2 linked regions of the Salmonirosea aquatica genome follow. The protein of the gene in region 1 interacts with the protein of each later gene in a pairwise test. Links are inferred from orthologs where the notes say so. Each region holds a gene or a part of one and is shown in the gene's direction. Other genes may lie near its edges.

Region 1 (7,153 bases):
CAACCAAATGCCCCTTTGCGAGTACTTTTTTAAACAGTTCGGGATGCTTGCGCACGTTATCGCCAATGCAGAAAAATGTAGCTTTTGCCCGGAAATCTCGTAAGGTTTCCAACACGGTTTCGGTTACTTCGGGAATGGGCCCATCGTCAAATGTCAGGTACAACTTCTTTTCCGAAGTAGGTACCCGCCACCGATAGGAGGGGTACAGTGCCTTTAGCCAGAAGGGGGAGTAATGCAGGAACACGTCGTTATTCTTGAAAAATTATTTAGGGAACTGCCAATGAAATAGAACAGTTACCTCTTGGTTAGCGCAATTTACGGCCTTTCCACACATAGGTAGGTTGCTGTACGACAAGCCCAAAAAAAGTAACATAGACTGGGTATATTAATTGAACCAGAGGTATATAAAACAAGGATTTGGGTTTTTCCAGAAACAGAAGCACCATTCCGATGAACAACCACTCGGGAAGACATTTGGTCAATACAATGACAATAAACTCGTTCCACGATAAAAAGCCAGACAAACCCAGCACGATACCCAGTAAGAGAGCTGCATTGCAACTGAATACATAAAGCGCCAAAAAAATGCTGACGGGATTCTGGTAATGCTTCCACTTGCTGGCCCAGCGCTTACGCTGCTGATAAAAGCCCCGCCAGGTAGCGTGAGAAGTCGTACGGACTGTGGCTCGGGGATCTTTCACAAACATGCCCCCCCCGGAAATCGGGCGGCAATTTTATGCATAAGGAATTCATCATCGCCCGAAGCAAGATGCTCGTTTCCGGCAAACCCACCGACTTCCTCAAATGCCTTTTTCTCGTAAGCCAGATTGGCACCATTGCATAAGGTAGGTGTACCGGCGGCTATGGCGGCGGCCCCACTGCCGATCAGGCTGGAAAACTCCACGGTTTGTAAATGATCCGCCAGAGTGCGTTCGGATGTAAAAGTCACCGGGCCACTCAGCAACTTGGCCTGTCCAGACTGGTACGAATAAGCCAGAGTGGCCAGCCAATCGGGGCCAACCCGGCAATCGCCGTCCGTAGTGACTATTAAATCACCGGTTGCCCGAGAAATGGCTGCCTGAATGGCTCGTTTTTTCGGAGAAGAGGGCAGCGTAGACGCCGGAGCAGTAATGAGCTGCAGTCGGATCAAAGAATTTTTAGCAAAGGTTTCTACGATGTAGGCAGTCTTGTCGGAAGACTCATCGTCCACCACCCACACTTCGAAAAGATTGGGATCGTACGATTGGTGGTTCAAGTCTTTTAACAAGGTACCTATATGGCTGGCTTCATTACGCACGGGAATGATCACCGAAATCCTGGGAAGTGGCTTAGTGCCTCGGACGCACGGGGAGTGGATTTTCTGCCATAACAGACAAAGCACCAAGGTGAAAAGGGCGTAGGTAGCTTCCAGGAATTCAAGGATATAAAAAACCTTATCATTCATAGCGGGCGTTCCATTGGTGCTTCCAAATCAAAAAGACGCCTACAAGTAACGGCCCTAGAATGTTTATCAGCCATATTAAAAAAGTGGCGGCAATGATTTTTTCGCTGGCCAGGCCGTAGGGTTCAAATACCAGCAAGGCCGTAAATTCACGAAGCCCCAGATCGCCCAGCACATTGATGGCGGGTAGCAGGGTTTTGGCCAAGAGGATCAGGCTTACACAACGAATTAAATTGAGGAAGGGGATAGGAAGGTCGAACAGGGAAAGGGCCAGAGCGAATTGTGCGACAAATACGGCATACCGCAGAGCTCCCAATCCCAGGGCAAGGGTAAGATCTCTGCCGGTATATAGGTTGATCACCTGTATATTTTCTTTAAACTTTATTGCCCATTGCCTTTTGGCGGGCCAACCGGTAATTTTTCGACGAAATATACCGACCCCGATACCGCCTAGCACAATAAGTACCAGCAGGAATTCCATCATCACATCGTAAGGTGGGGAAAAGGGCAGAGTAGAAGCCAGCAACCAGCCTAAGGTACCCCCCAGCACCGAAATGTAAAATTGAATGCCATTGGAAACCAGCGCGGCACCCAGTGTTTTGAGCCGTTTGTCCGAACGCAGTGAGGTGATTCGGCCCAGCGTATCCCCCAATTGGGCGGGGACTGCCACCCCCACGGCCAGGCCGGCCAGGGTACTCCGGAAAGCTTCCCGGAAATCGAGCGAGACCGCTTTTTGAGCCAGAAATTTCCATTTCAGACTTTCCAGCATCCAGTTGATGGGAACTAAAAAGAAGAGTATGCCCAGAACAAAGCGATTCGGAAGAATAAAAATGGAGTGAAGCACGACACCAATGTCCCTGACTCCCTTTTGTTCTTTCTGGAAAGTGGCGTAGATATAGCTCAGGATGAGTAACGTGACGATCCACTTCGCCAAAAGCCAAGCATTTGATTGAATGCTTTTTTCTTTTGGTGGTAGCAGTTGTCTATCTTGCAGCATGATGAGCCAAGGGAAGCCGAAGAGTAGCGAAAAAATAATAATTGGGGTAGATCCAGGTACCCAGGTAATGGGTTACGGGGTGATTCTTATCAAAAACGTACAAATCGAACTGGTACAATACGGGGTCATTAAGTTGAACAAATATACGACCCATGAATTGAAATTGAAGAAAATATTCGAACGCATCACCCAACTCATTGAGGAGTACCTTCCAGACGAAATGGCTATCGAGGACCCCTTCTACGGTAAGAATGCCCAATCCATGCTGAAACTGGGGCGGGCTCAGGGGGTTGCCATGGCCGCTGCTCTGGCTCGGGATATACCGATTGTGGAGTACTCGCCCAAAAAAGTGAAGCAATCGGTGACCGGAAACGGAAATGCATCCAAAGAGCAGGTGGCTTACATGCTGGAGAATATTCTCAAAATGGAACTCAACCGGGAGTTTCTGGATGCCACCGACGGTATAGCGATTGCGATTTGTCATCATTACCACGCCAATTCTCCTGCTTCCTCCACCTCCACCAAAAAAGATAAGAAAGGGGGATGGGGGGCCTTCGTCAGTGAGAATCCCGACCGCTTGAAGTAGCCAGGTTCCTAGGACAGCAAGGCCAAGGCTTCCTCAACCGTTTTGACGGGTAATTGGCAGGTTTTATTGAAGCAGATGTAAATAAAAGTTTGCATATCTAACGGTGTTCGACCTTCGAGCAACGGTAGGTTGGAAGTTTCCGCGGACCCCGCTACTATTTTATTGGGGACAAAATATCGATCAAAATCTTTTCTAATTGCCTCACCCTCAGGACCAGTAATTACGACTTCTGCTGTTGGGTTTACGCGTTGGGAGTAAAGAGCAGCCCAGTTGGTGGCCACTTGAATGTCTGATTCCAGAATCTTATCCAGGGTACCTAACATTTTATCGACCATGTCGATAAAGTCGGTGCGATCGAGCAAAAGTCCGGCTTGATACAAAGCTTGCGCCAGCAGAGAATTGGAACTGGGGATTACATTATCGAAGATTTCTTTTTTGCGGGCAATCAGTGCTTCGGCCTTGGCGTCGGTGAAAAAGAACAAACCGTCCGATGGGTCATAGAAATTTTCGATTGTTTGATCGAGCAGGTTCTCGGCCAGGCGGAGCCATGTTTCGTCGAAAGTGATCTGGTACAAACCCAATAGGCCATCGCTCACCGCGGCATAATCTTCCAGAAAACCATTGATTTTTCTCTTGCCTTCCTTATAGCTATGCCATAGGGTACCCTCTTCAATGAACTTATCCCGCAGAAATTCACCCAGGTAGAGGGCAGTATCGCGGATGGCTTCGTCGCCTAAAGCCCGGTAGGCATCCGTAAGGCCTTTTAATAGGAGCCCGTTCCAGGAAGCCAGGATTTTGTCATCGAGTCCGGGCCGGACGCGTTCGGAGCGGCGAATCGCCAGTTTTTGCAGAACCGCCGCGTAGTCTTTCTCAAAATTTTCGGTAAAAATGCCTTTCAAACGCGCGGCGATGTTCGCGTCTTGGGTCAAGTGCAGATGATTGAGGCCGTGTTCCCAGTTTCCATTTTCACTCAGGTCATAGAGTTTGGCGAACCAGGCGTGGTCATCACCCAGTACCTCCCGCAGTTCTTCCGCCGTCCACAGGTAGTATTTGCCCTCTACGCCTTCGCTGTCGGCATCCAGGGCAGAATAAAAACCACCTTCCGGGCTCTGCATCTCGGAAGTGAGCCAAAGCAGGGTGTGCCGAATCCGATCGGAGTAGAGCGGATTTTTTGTCAGCGAATAGGCCTCGGAATACAGGCTAATCAGCTGGGCATTGTCGTACAGCATCTTCTCAAAATGCGGAATAAACCATTCTCCATCCACCGAGTACCGTGCCCAACCGCCTCCTACATGGTCATAAATCCCACCGAGAGCCATTCGGTTTAGGGTGAGTTCTACCTGAGCCAGGGCTTCGGGATTCTGCGTGGTATCGAAGTACCGAAGCAAAAATTTATAAATAGAGGGCATCGGAAACTTGGGTGCCCGGTTGGTACCCCCATTCACGGTATCGAATTGCCGCTTCAGTCCCTCGAACATGCGATCAAGGAAATCTTCAGAATAGGCCGACCGCTCAGGTGAAAGTCCGTATTTTTCAATTTCGCCGGTTTGTAGGCTATGGGCAAAGCTTTCCGCGGAGGCGGTCAATTCGGCACGATGGTTCGTAAAAGCATTCTGAATGCTGCGGACCAACTGCACCCAATTTTGCGGAGGTAGGTAGGTGACTCCATAAAAAGGCTTGGCGTCGGGCATCAGAAAAACATTCAGGGGCCAACCGCCCCGAACCCCCATTAAATGTACGGCATCCATGTAGATAGCATCTACATCGGGCCGTTCTTCGCGGTCAACTTTTATGCATACCAGATGCTCGTTCATTACGGCGGCTACCCCCGGATCTTCGAAGCACTCCCGCTCCATCACATGGCACCAGTGGCAGGCCGAATAGCCAATACTTACCAGAATAGGTTTATCCTGAGATTTGGCTTTTTCCAGAGCTGCTTCACCCCACGGGTACCATTCGACTGGATTGTGAGCGTGTTGAAGCAGGTAAGGGCTGGTTTCGGTGGCTAGTTGGTTCATGGTGAAAGGGGTTGAGGAAATGAATAAAGAATCCGGTTATTGAGCCTGGGAACTCTTACATTCATTCTATAAAAATATGCCTGGTGATGGAAGAACTTTCAGAACTGACCCTTAGCAGGTAGGTACCTCTGGGTACTACTGGTAAATCAAACCGATAGCGGGAATCTCCTACCGAGGTGTTTGATGTAAGGGTCTTCAACACAGTACCTTTTAAGTCTATCAATTCAAAGAGTATCTCGCTTTGGGTACTGCGGCTCGTCAGATTTACAAAGATCGTTCGCTGGGTTGGATTGGGGAAAACCGATGTCAGGGCCAGTGAAGAATCCAGAGAGGAAACCACATCGGAGAGGTCAAATTGACACAGAAGCACTTCGTGGCCATTGAGGTTTATCGTTTTGGTCCACTGCTTGTAGGTAAGCGTCAGTGATGTTTGCTGAGACTCAGTGGCGTAGGTGTTTTGGGCGGCAATCAGTATTTTTCCATCCTTTACTACCCCCCTCCAAATCGGATTACGCTGTTCCATGTGGTCACGGGCCGACTGAGGGATGACTAGTTCGTAATCTCCCTGAAACATATCGGCATACCGCGACAGGCGGTAAAGACCGTAGATGAAATGTTCGTAGGTGGCGTAGTTTTGCTGTTCATTGTTCTCATAGAAATTGTTTTCCCAAAGCCATAATCCTTTGGCTCCCGAGAAAAAAGGAAAAATAGCCGTGGCTTCGGCCATAAATGCCGGAATCATCGGCGATCCGGGGCTAAAACTGTTATGGTACCTAAGCCAGACAAAGGGGATGATATCCTTGCTGCTCCAGGCCCGGTTGACTTCAATTTGGAACAAAAGGTAAGCCAGGTACTCCTTGCCCAGCGGGTTCTCATAGGGATAAAAATAGTAGGCCGAGGGAGTAAGGAAATCCATCTGCTCGTAAAAGGTACCCCCAATGTTTCCCGCTTCGTTTTGCATCAGGTAGTGGGTACGCTGTGGATTTGTGGTCCAGTCCTGCCAACTGTTGCTGGGAATATTGAGCCAGGTACCTCGCACGGGTACGTCGCTATAACTCGTTAGTTTGGTAGACGAGGGCAAACCCAGATTCCGTAGGTAGCGCGCCGATTCCGTGTACCACCAGCGGATGTCCGCCTGGTAGGTTTTCAGGAAAGTGTTATCAGCCAGGTTACGGTACCCCTGGGGAATACGGTCATTGTTTTTTAGCGCCAGGATATCGCGGTCTAGTTCGTGCATGCGTTCGACATCCAGGCAAATTATATCGGCGCGAGGAATGCCGCTGGTACGGGAATCATCAAAGCTGTTGGCCAATAGGCCCAGATACTGTGCCCAATGATTGCGGTACAGAGTAGTATCGTTCCCCCAGGGGCTTTCCAGGCCAATCACTGACCAGGGCTGGTCGGAACCATCGATACTGGCGACACTATTCCACAGAAGTGCTCTTTTACTTACCGGAAGAGTGCTCGGTTCCGAACCACTGAAATTGGCCAGGTGACTAAAACCGTGTTTCAAGGGGCGGGACGCATCGTCACCAAAGCGGGGACCGTTGTAGATAATCGTAAAGGGTAGAGAGAATTCGGGGAATTTGTCCCATTCGATCGTATTGTTACTCCCGACGGGGCTTAGGATAAACTCTGGCGTGCACGTTTGGGTAAAGCCCGGTTTTGGGCTGATGGTGAGGATACTAATGAGAAAAATTAAACCACGGTTCAAAATTAAACGCATAAACGCGGGCATTTTTTGTACTTGTAAATTCGTTACTTTTGCAAAGAACAGCACCAAAACTGTTATTAACTAATCCGTCGACTCAACCATGAAAGAACCCAAACTGTATATTATTTATGTCCTGCTGTTGGTATTTGCGACCGCCTGCGACAAAAATACTACGACTGATCCGCAGGTGACTGATAAAGGCAAAGTGCTGATAAACAATCCCTGGCGCCTGACCAGCGTTACGGACGCCAACGGAAAAGCGATTCCATCGAATCAGCTCAATATCGAAACCCAGGCCATCTATCTATTCGATATTCAGTTCTTTGATAATAACGTCACCAAAGCACTCGACCGTACTTCCAAGCAGGTAGTCAACGGGGGTACCTGGTATTTGATT
Region 2 (7,173 bases), 1.3 Mb from region 1 along the record:
TCGGTGCGGCAACCCGCCGCCTTTTGTGGGGTCGTGGGCCTGAAACCCTCCTACGGGCGGATATCGCGCTGGGGGTTGCTTGCTTACGCTTCCTCCTTTGACTGCATTGGCCCGATTACAAAAAGCGTGGAAGATGCCGCGCTTTTGCTCGAAGTGATGGCTGGTCCCGACGAATTCGACAGTACGGTTTCGGGGCGTGAGGTACCCCGCTATTCCCAGAAGCTTGCCTGGGAAGGCCAAGCCCGCATAGGGTACCTGCGCGAGTCGGTGGAAAGTGAAGCGGTGGCTCCAGCGATCCGGCAGCGGACTCAGGCGGTACTGGATGAGCTGCGGGAGCAGGGGCACAGCGTTGAGCCCGTGGACATGACCCTACTCAAATACTGCCTGCCTACCTACTATATTCTGACTACCGCCGAGGCAAGCTCCAACCTGTCGCGCTTCGATGGCGTGCGGTACGGCTACCGCAGCGAACAGGTTGTGGATCTGGAAAGCCTGTACAAACAATCCCGCACCGAAGGCTTTGGGGCCGAGGTACGGCGCCGCATTCTGCTTGGTACTTTTGTATTAAGTGCAAATTACTATGATGCATACTATACCCGCGCGCAGCGCGTTAGAAAACTGATACGCCAGGAAACCGAGCGCCTGCTGAGCCAGTATGATTTCCTGATTTCCTCTGTGACACCCACTACCTCCTTCCGGTTGGGTGAGAAAATGGAAGATTCTTTGCAAATGTACTTAGCGGACATATTTACGGTACAGGCCAATGTGGCGGGGGTTCCCGCCATTTCAATTCCTAATGGCCTGGATGAGGACGGATTGCCCATTGGCCTGCAGATCATGAGTCGGGCCTTCAGCGAAGAAAATCTGTTGGCTTTTTCGGCTCATCTTTCCACAATCATTAGCAACCCTGAGAAGGAGAATCGCCTGTTTGAGAAGCATCTCCCGGTGGAAGAGAAGTAGTTAATTATAAGTACGTGCTTTACCTAAGCATATAATCCCAAAACAGAAGTCTAACCAAAACTTTACTGACACTGATGAAGATTGTAAAGCGAGTTGCCAGCCTGGCCCTAGTTGCCCTCGGAATGTTAAACACCAACACCTGGGCCGCCCCCGCCGCTTTGCAGGAAGAACAGGAGCAGCAGACGCAGGAGGTGGATTTTGAAACAGATACCATCGGACTGGCTACGGACTTACTCCCCGAAATCGTAACCCCCGGCAACTTGGTTCCGGGCGACCTGATTGAAGAACGATTCGCCCGCCTGCAGAAGAAAATCCCCTTGGTGTACCACAAGGTTTCCCATCAGTTTGTCGAGTACTTCATTTATACCAAGCCGGACTTTACGCGCCGGATGATGGAGGAGAAAAACCTTTACTTTCCGATCTACGAGAAAGCGCTGGCCAAGTATAACATGCCAGACGAACTCAAGTACCTTTCTATGATCGAGTCGGGACTTAATCCCCGGATCATTTCCTATGCGGGTGCGGGCGGCCTCTGGCAATTCATGCGGGCTACGGGTCGGGAGTTCGGACTTAAGCAGGATTCTTACATCGATGAGCGTTTCGATCCTGAGAAATCCACCGAAGCGGCCTGCCGCTACCTTCGGCAGTTGTATACTATTTTTGGGGATTGGGAAATGGCCCTTGCATCATATAACGCCGGTCCCGGCAACGTGAAGCGCGCCATGCGCCGTAGCGGGGGAAACACTTTCTGGTCGGTGTACGATGCCCTGCCCAAGCAGACGCGTGGCTATGTACCCCAATTTGTGGCCATTCTTTACATGATGCACTACGGTGAAGATCATGGCATCGTACCCCAGAACACCCAGTTTCCCACCGTAGCGGACACTATTCAGGTCAACGGTTATCTGAATCTGGCGACATTCGCTTCCCTGAGTGGTGTGACCATGGAGGAGATCCAAAAGTTGAATCCGCAGATTATCAACACGGTACTTCCGGACTACACCCGTAATTTTATCCTGAAGGTACCTTCCGAGAAATTTGCCGTTATAAAGCCTAACCGCCTGGCAATCCTGGATTCCGCCTCGAGGCGCACGAGCTCGGATGTCATGTTGGCATCGCTGGATGATAACGGAGAAGCCCAGTACGTTTCCAAACGCCTGAGCCATACCGTACGCAGGGGCGAGACTCTTTCGTCCGTGGCCAACCGGTACGGGGTAAGCATGAGTGAGGTGAAGCGCTGGAACCGCATGCGGAGCACCAAACTGCTGCGCGGGCAACGCCTGACCATTATTCGTAAGGTACGGGTTGCACCCCGGCCCGTAGCCAAGCCGGAAACCGAAGCGAAGGTGATCCTGGCCAAGAATACGGCACCCGAAACCGTAGACTCTACCGCCGATTCTACGGAAGAAATGGTAGCACAGGCCGAAGAAGCAGCGAACGAAGAGCCTGAGCTGAAAACCACCAAAGCAGCCAAAGCCCCGGTAGCTCCCAAAGCGATAACCTACGTGGTGCGGAGGGGTGATAACCTAACGGCCATTGGCCATCGCTACCGGGTTACGGTCAACGAACTGAAAGAATGGAATGAACTGGGCAGAGGTACCCTGCAGCCCGGACAGAAACTGCTGGTTTCGAATCCTTCGAAGGCGGGCTTATCCAAGGATAGCCAAGCCGTTGCGGCTTCGGCTAAGAAAACCTCGCCACAGATCAAGCCGCGGTACCATACGGTGCAGCGGGGCGATACGCTGTGGACAATCTCGCAGCGATACGGTCTGACTATTGATAAAATCAAGCATGCCAATAACATGAAGAGCAACAGTATTCGCGCCGGTATGAAACTTTTGATCACCGGATAATCAATACCAAACTCATCCATTCACCACCCGCAAGGCCTTGCGGGTGGTGTTTTTGTGACTATCTTGCAAAAAAAGCCTAAAAGAAATGATTGCGTACCTGGAAGGAAAACTCGCCTACAAGGACCCGGCTTATGCCATTATTGACGTGCAGGGGGTGGGCTACGAAGTACGCATATCCCTACAGACCTACTCGGCCCTGCCGGAGCTGGGCGATAAGAGTAAAGTGTTTACGTTTCTAAACATCCGCGACGACGCTCACATCCTGTTCGGGTTTGCGGAGCCCGACGAAAAGAAACTCTTTCTGGATCTGGTGGGCGTGTCGGGGGTGGGTCCGGCCACGGCCCTGGTCATGTTGTCGTCTCTGTCGTCGTCCGAGATTCGCCACGCCATTATGAACGAAGATTTACGGGTGGTACAATCCATTAAGGGCATTGGCTCCAAAACCGCCCAGCGCGTTATTCTGGAACTCAAGGACAAAATGCGCAAAGACTCACTCACGTCACCCGCTCCCTTTCTGGCGGGGATATCAGGTGGTCAGGTACGGAGCGAGGCACTGGCCGCTCTGGTCACGCTGGGTATTCCCAAACCCTCGGCCGAAAAAAGCCTGGATACCATTCTGAAGCGTGAAGGCGATCAGCTTACCGTAGAAGAATTAATCAAATTGGCGCTTCGTTAGGAATCGATTTAATTTTGCCTTACCCGTAGAATATTGGTAAGGTCTTGGCCGTTTTGTGGATAGTACGATTGCCCAAGTCCACGAACCATACCCTCTTTAACCAAGTGCAATAGGCTTTGTCAGGAACCATTTACCAACTACTCGTTCGGACTGTTACCATCACTGCCGGGGCCTACCTGCTGGCCAGTGCATCGGTTGATCTTAAGCTTCCCGTTTCGGCGGGAAGAGATCCGTTTGTGGCCTATCAGCTGGATACGACGGTTGCCGATACAACGGGTGATAATCTGAAAAAGTCGGGTAAAAAGCCCATCGTGCGCTGGCAGGACTACTACCGGAACCGCTTTTCCGAGCCCCGGCCCCGCTCTTCCTTTTACTTAAAAGATCCGGCCAATATTTCCACCACCATGCGCCTGGACAGTACGGGCCGGGTGATTGTGGCCGAGGATGTCCTTACACCCAAGGGTACCCTTGATTTCCGTCCTACAGAGAGTATGGATCTGGCTACTTACAACGAAATGCAGCGCAAGCGGGCCCTGGAAACCCTCATGCGTGAATATTCGGCGCGTTTGGATGGCAAGAGTGCCATGGGGGGGCGCGGGTTGTTGCCCAAGCTGGATTTGCCCCCCGCTCTGGACAAACTGTTGGGACAGAATTTTATGGATTTCAAGCCCAATGGCTTTGTGGCGCTCGATTTTGGGGTTTTGCACCAGTTTATTGATAATCCGGCGGTACCAGTACGGCAGCGGCGCAACACCAACTTTATCTTCAACGAGCAAATCAACATCAATTTCAACGCCAAAATAGGCGATAAGCTGGGCTTCCTGACTAACTTCGACACGAAGGCTAGTTTCAACTTTGAGAATGCCCTCAAGCTGAACTACAAAGCACCCGAAGAAAGCCTGGTGCGCAAAATCGAAGCTGGAAACATCAGTTGGCCCCTGAACAGCCAGCTGATTCCGGGTGTCCAGAATTTGTTCGGAGCCAAGGCCGAATTTCAGTTCGGCCGTCTTAATGCTACTTTCGTAGGTTCACAGCAACGCTCCCGCAAGGAGCGGATTGTGCTTCGGGGTGGTGCCCAAACGAAAGATTTCGAGATCCGGGTTGATAACTACGACGAAAACCGCCATTTTTTTCTATCACAGTATTTCAGAAACATCTACGAGAGTTCGCTCAAAACCTTGCCCGTCATTACATCGGGAGTGACGATCACGCGTTTGGAGGTATACGTGACCAACCGTACCACTACCACTGAGTCGTTGCGCAATCTGGCTGCTTTTGCCGACCTCGGCGAGCCAAATCCCTACAAGGCTGCCAACCCTGTCCTGCAGCCGATCAACGCTCGTCTTCCGGCTGACAATGAAACCAACGGACTTTATAAAACATTGCGCGAAAACGAAGCTTTCCGGCAAATCGATCGTACTACGTTCGAATTGACCAGTAATCTGGGTTTGGAAAAAAGCGTGGACTTTGAGGTACTACGCGGTGCCAAGCGATTGATGAATGAGCGCGAGTACAAATTCAATCCCCAGCTAGGGTACCTGTCGCTGACGGTACCCCTGCGCAACGATGAAGTGCTGGCCGTGGCTTATGAGTACACCTTGAACGGCCGGTCTTATAAGGTCGGTGAACTGACGGAAGATTACCAGAATCGCCGTGATGATGAGGTGATTGCGTTGAAATTGCTGAAATCCTCCACGATCCGGAACAATACGCAGTTACCGATGTGGAACCTGATGATGAAGAACGTATATTCTCTGGGAACCAATCAGATCGACCGGGAAGGATTTCAGCTTCGGATCATTTATAAGGATGACCTGACAGGAATCGATAATCCTAACCTGCAGGAAGGCCGGAATTTGCAGAACAAGCCCTTGCTGCGCGTGGTGGGGCTGGATCGCCTGAATCCGGTGAACGACCTGCAGCCGGATGGTAATTTTGACTTTGTCGAAGGCGTCACGATCGATTCCCGCACGGGCCGCATTTTCTTTCCCGTGCTGGAGCCCTTCGGATCGAATCTGGCGAAGTACTTCGATCCTGATGAGGATATTTTGCGCAACAAGTATGTCTTCAATGAACTGTACCGTACCACCCAAATCGACGCGCAGCAGATCAACGAGCGCAACAAGTATTATTTGAAAGGAGCCTATCAGTCGGCGGGCGGTACGGACGTGCAGCTACCCTATGGCGTGTCGGAGGAGTCGGTGACGGTCACCTCCGGAGGCGTGTCGCTGTCGCCCGGTACCGATTTCATTGTGGAAGCGCAGATTGGCCGGGTACGGCTGGTGAATCCGAGTGTGTTAAACTCGGGCCGCGAAATTGTCATTGAGTTCGAGCGTCCCGATATGTTCAGTAACCAGATCCGGTCACTCTTCGGAACGCGGCTGGATTATATTGTGAACAACGACATCAGCATCGGCATGACCGCCATGCGCCACCGCGAAACCCCCGCTGGGTTCCTGACCCGCGTGGCGATTGGCAATGAGCCCACCAACAATACCATTCTGGGATTTGATGCCAATATCCGGAAGGATGCCCCCTTCCTGACCAAGTTTCTGGATAAGCTACCCTTGCTCCAAACCAAGGAACCTTCCAGCATTCAGTTCAAAGGCGAGGTGGCTAAGCTGTTTCCGGGAGTAGCCCCGCGCGTAAACAACCGTTCGCTGGTGGACGACTTCGAGGCGGCCCGCACGATTTATGACCTGACCCGTCAACCCACCCGCTGGCGTCTGGGTAGCACGCCGCAGCAGTACCCCCAGGGTACCCCCGACAATCCGCTCGAATTTGGTTACCGGCGAGCCAAGATTTCGGCCTATACGGTGGACAATATTTTTGCTTTTACGGGTTTTGGTGCGGGCTTGCGGCCGCCCACTATTACGGATGAGGACCTGAACAACTACTACGAGCGCCTGTTCAATCCGCGCGATTTGTTTCCCGGCCGTTCGGTACCACCGCTCAACCTTCCCCAGAATATTCTGGACATCGCCTATTTCCCCCAGGAGCGCGGGATGTACAACTACAACCCTGACCTGGACAATAACGGGCTGCTGAAAGATCCGCGCCGGAATTTTGGGGCCATCAGCCGGGCCGTTACTTCGGACATTGATTTTGACAATGCCAACATTGAGAACATTGAGTTCTGGCTCATGGACCCTTTCATTGACGGACCCAACGGGAGGGTACTTGATGGGAGGTTGAACGAAAACAATACTACGGGTGGCAAACTGGTGTTCAACCTGGGGGATATCTCAGAGGATGTGATTAAGGATGGCCGTTTTAATTTTGAAAATGGCCTACCCGTCAACGATCCGCAGCCCGGAATTAATGTGGATAGCACCGCTTGGGGCCGCGTGACCAAGCAGCAGTACCTGATCAATGCTTTTAGCAACGAGCCGGGTGCCCGCGAAAAGCAGGACATTGGCCTGGACGGGCTGAACAATATCGATGAGCGGCGCTATTTCAAGGAACGCTTCCTGGATCGCCTGCCCGCCGCACTTTCGCCCGAAGCCCGGGACCGGATTCTGGCTGATCCTTCTGGCGACGACTTTCAGTACTACCTGGGCGCAGAATTGGATGCGGAGAATAAGAAAATTGTGGAACGCTATAAGGAGTACCTGGGCATGGAAGGCAACTCGCCCGAAAGTACCAACAACAGCAGTACCGCCGTTACCCCAGCCGCTACGAATA

What was found. The genes of interacting proteins can lie anywhere in the genome.
Region 2: the proteins of ruvC (region 1) and ruvA interact in binary tests that used the Escherichia coli proteins (3 or more experiments, as listed by UniProt). The link is inferred for Salmonirosea aquatica from one-to-one orthologs.

Annotation. Positions count from the first base shown.
Region 1 is NZ_WHLY01000002.1:5,955,770-5,962,922, reverse strand. What follows is about bases 1,398-4,230. They hold ruvC (crossover junction endodeoxyribonuclease RuvC), read left to right. Parts: upstream 1,398-2,436; coding sequence 2,437-3,024; downstream 3,025-4,230. Other genes in these bases: GBK04_RS25875 (thioredoxin domain-containing protein), read right to left, coding at 3,033-4,230; GBK04_RS25885 (lysylphosphatidylglycerol synthase domain-containing protein), read right to left, coding at 1,437-2,375; GBK04_RS25890 (glycosyltransferase), read right to left, coding at 1,398-1,444. Also shown: GBK04_RS25895 (polysaccharide deacetylase family protein), read right to left, coding at 1-244; GBK04_RS31130 (glycosyltransferase family 2 protein), read right to left, coding at 306-701; more of GBK04_RS25890, read right to left, coding at 698-1,397; more of GBK04_RS25875, read right to left, coding at 4,231-5,042; GBK04_RS25870 (T9SS type A sorting domain-containing protein), read right to left, coding at 5,104-6,768; GBK04_RS25865 (hypothetical protein), read left to right, coding at 6,857-7,153.
Region 2 is NZ_WHLY01000002.1:4,664,713-4,671,885, forward strand. Bases 1,841-4,693 are described here. They hold ruvA (Holliday junction branch migration protein RuvA), read left to right. Parts: upstream 1,841-2,898; coding sequence 2,899-3,489; downstream 3,490-4,693. Other genes in these bases: GBK04_RS20315 (LysM peptidoglycan-binding domain-containing protein), read left to right, coding at 1,841-2,813; sov (T9SS outer membrane translocon Sov/SprA), read left to right, coding at 3,606-4,693. Outside these bases: Asp-tRNA(Asn)/Glu-tRNA(Gln) amidotransferase subunit GatA, read left to right, coding at 1-960; more of GBK04_RS20315, read left to right, coding at 1,035-1,840; more of sov, read left to right, coding at 4,694-7,173. UniProt on the Escherichia coli protein: The RuvA-RuvB-RuvC complex processes Holliday junction (HJ) DNA during genetic recombination and DNA repair.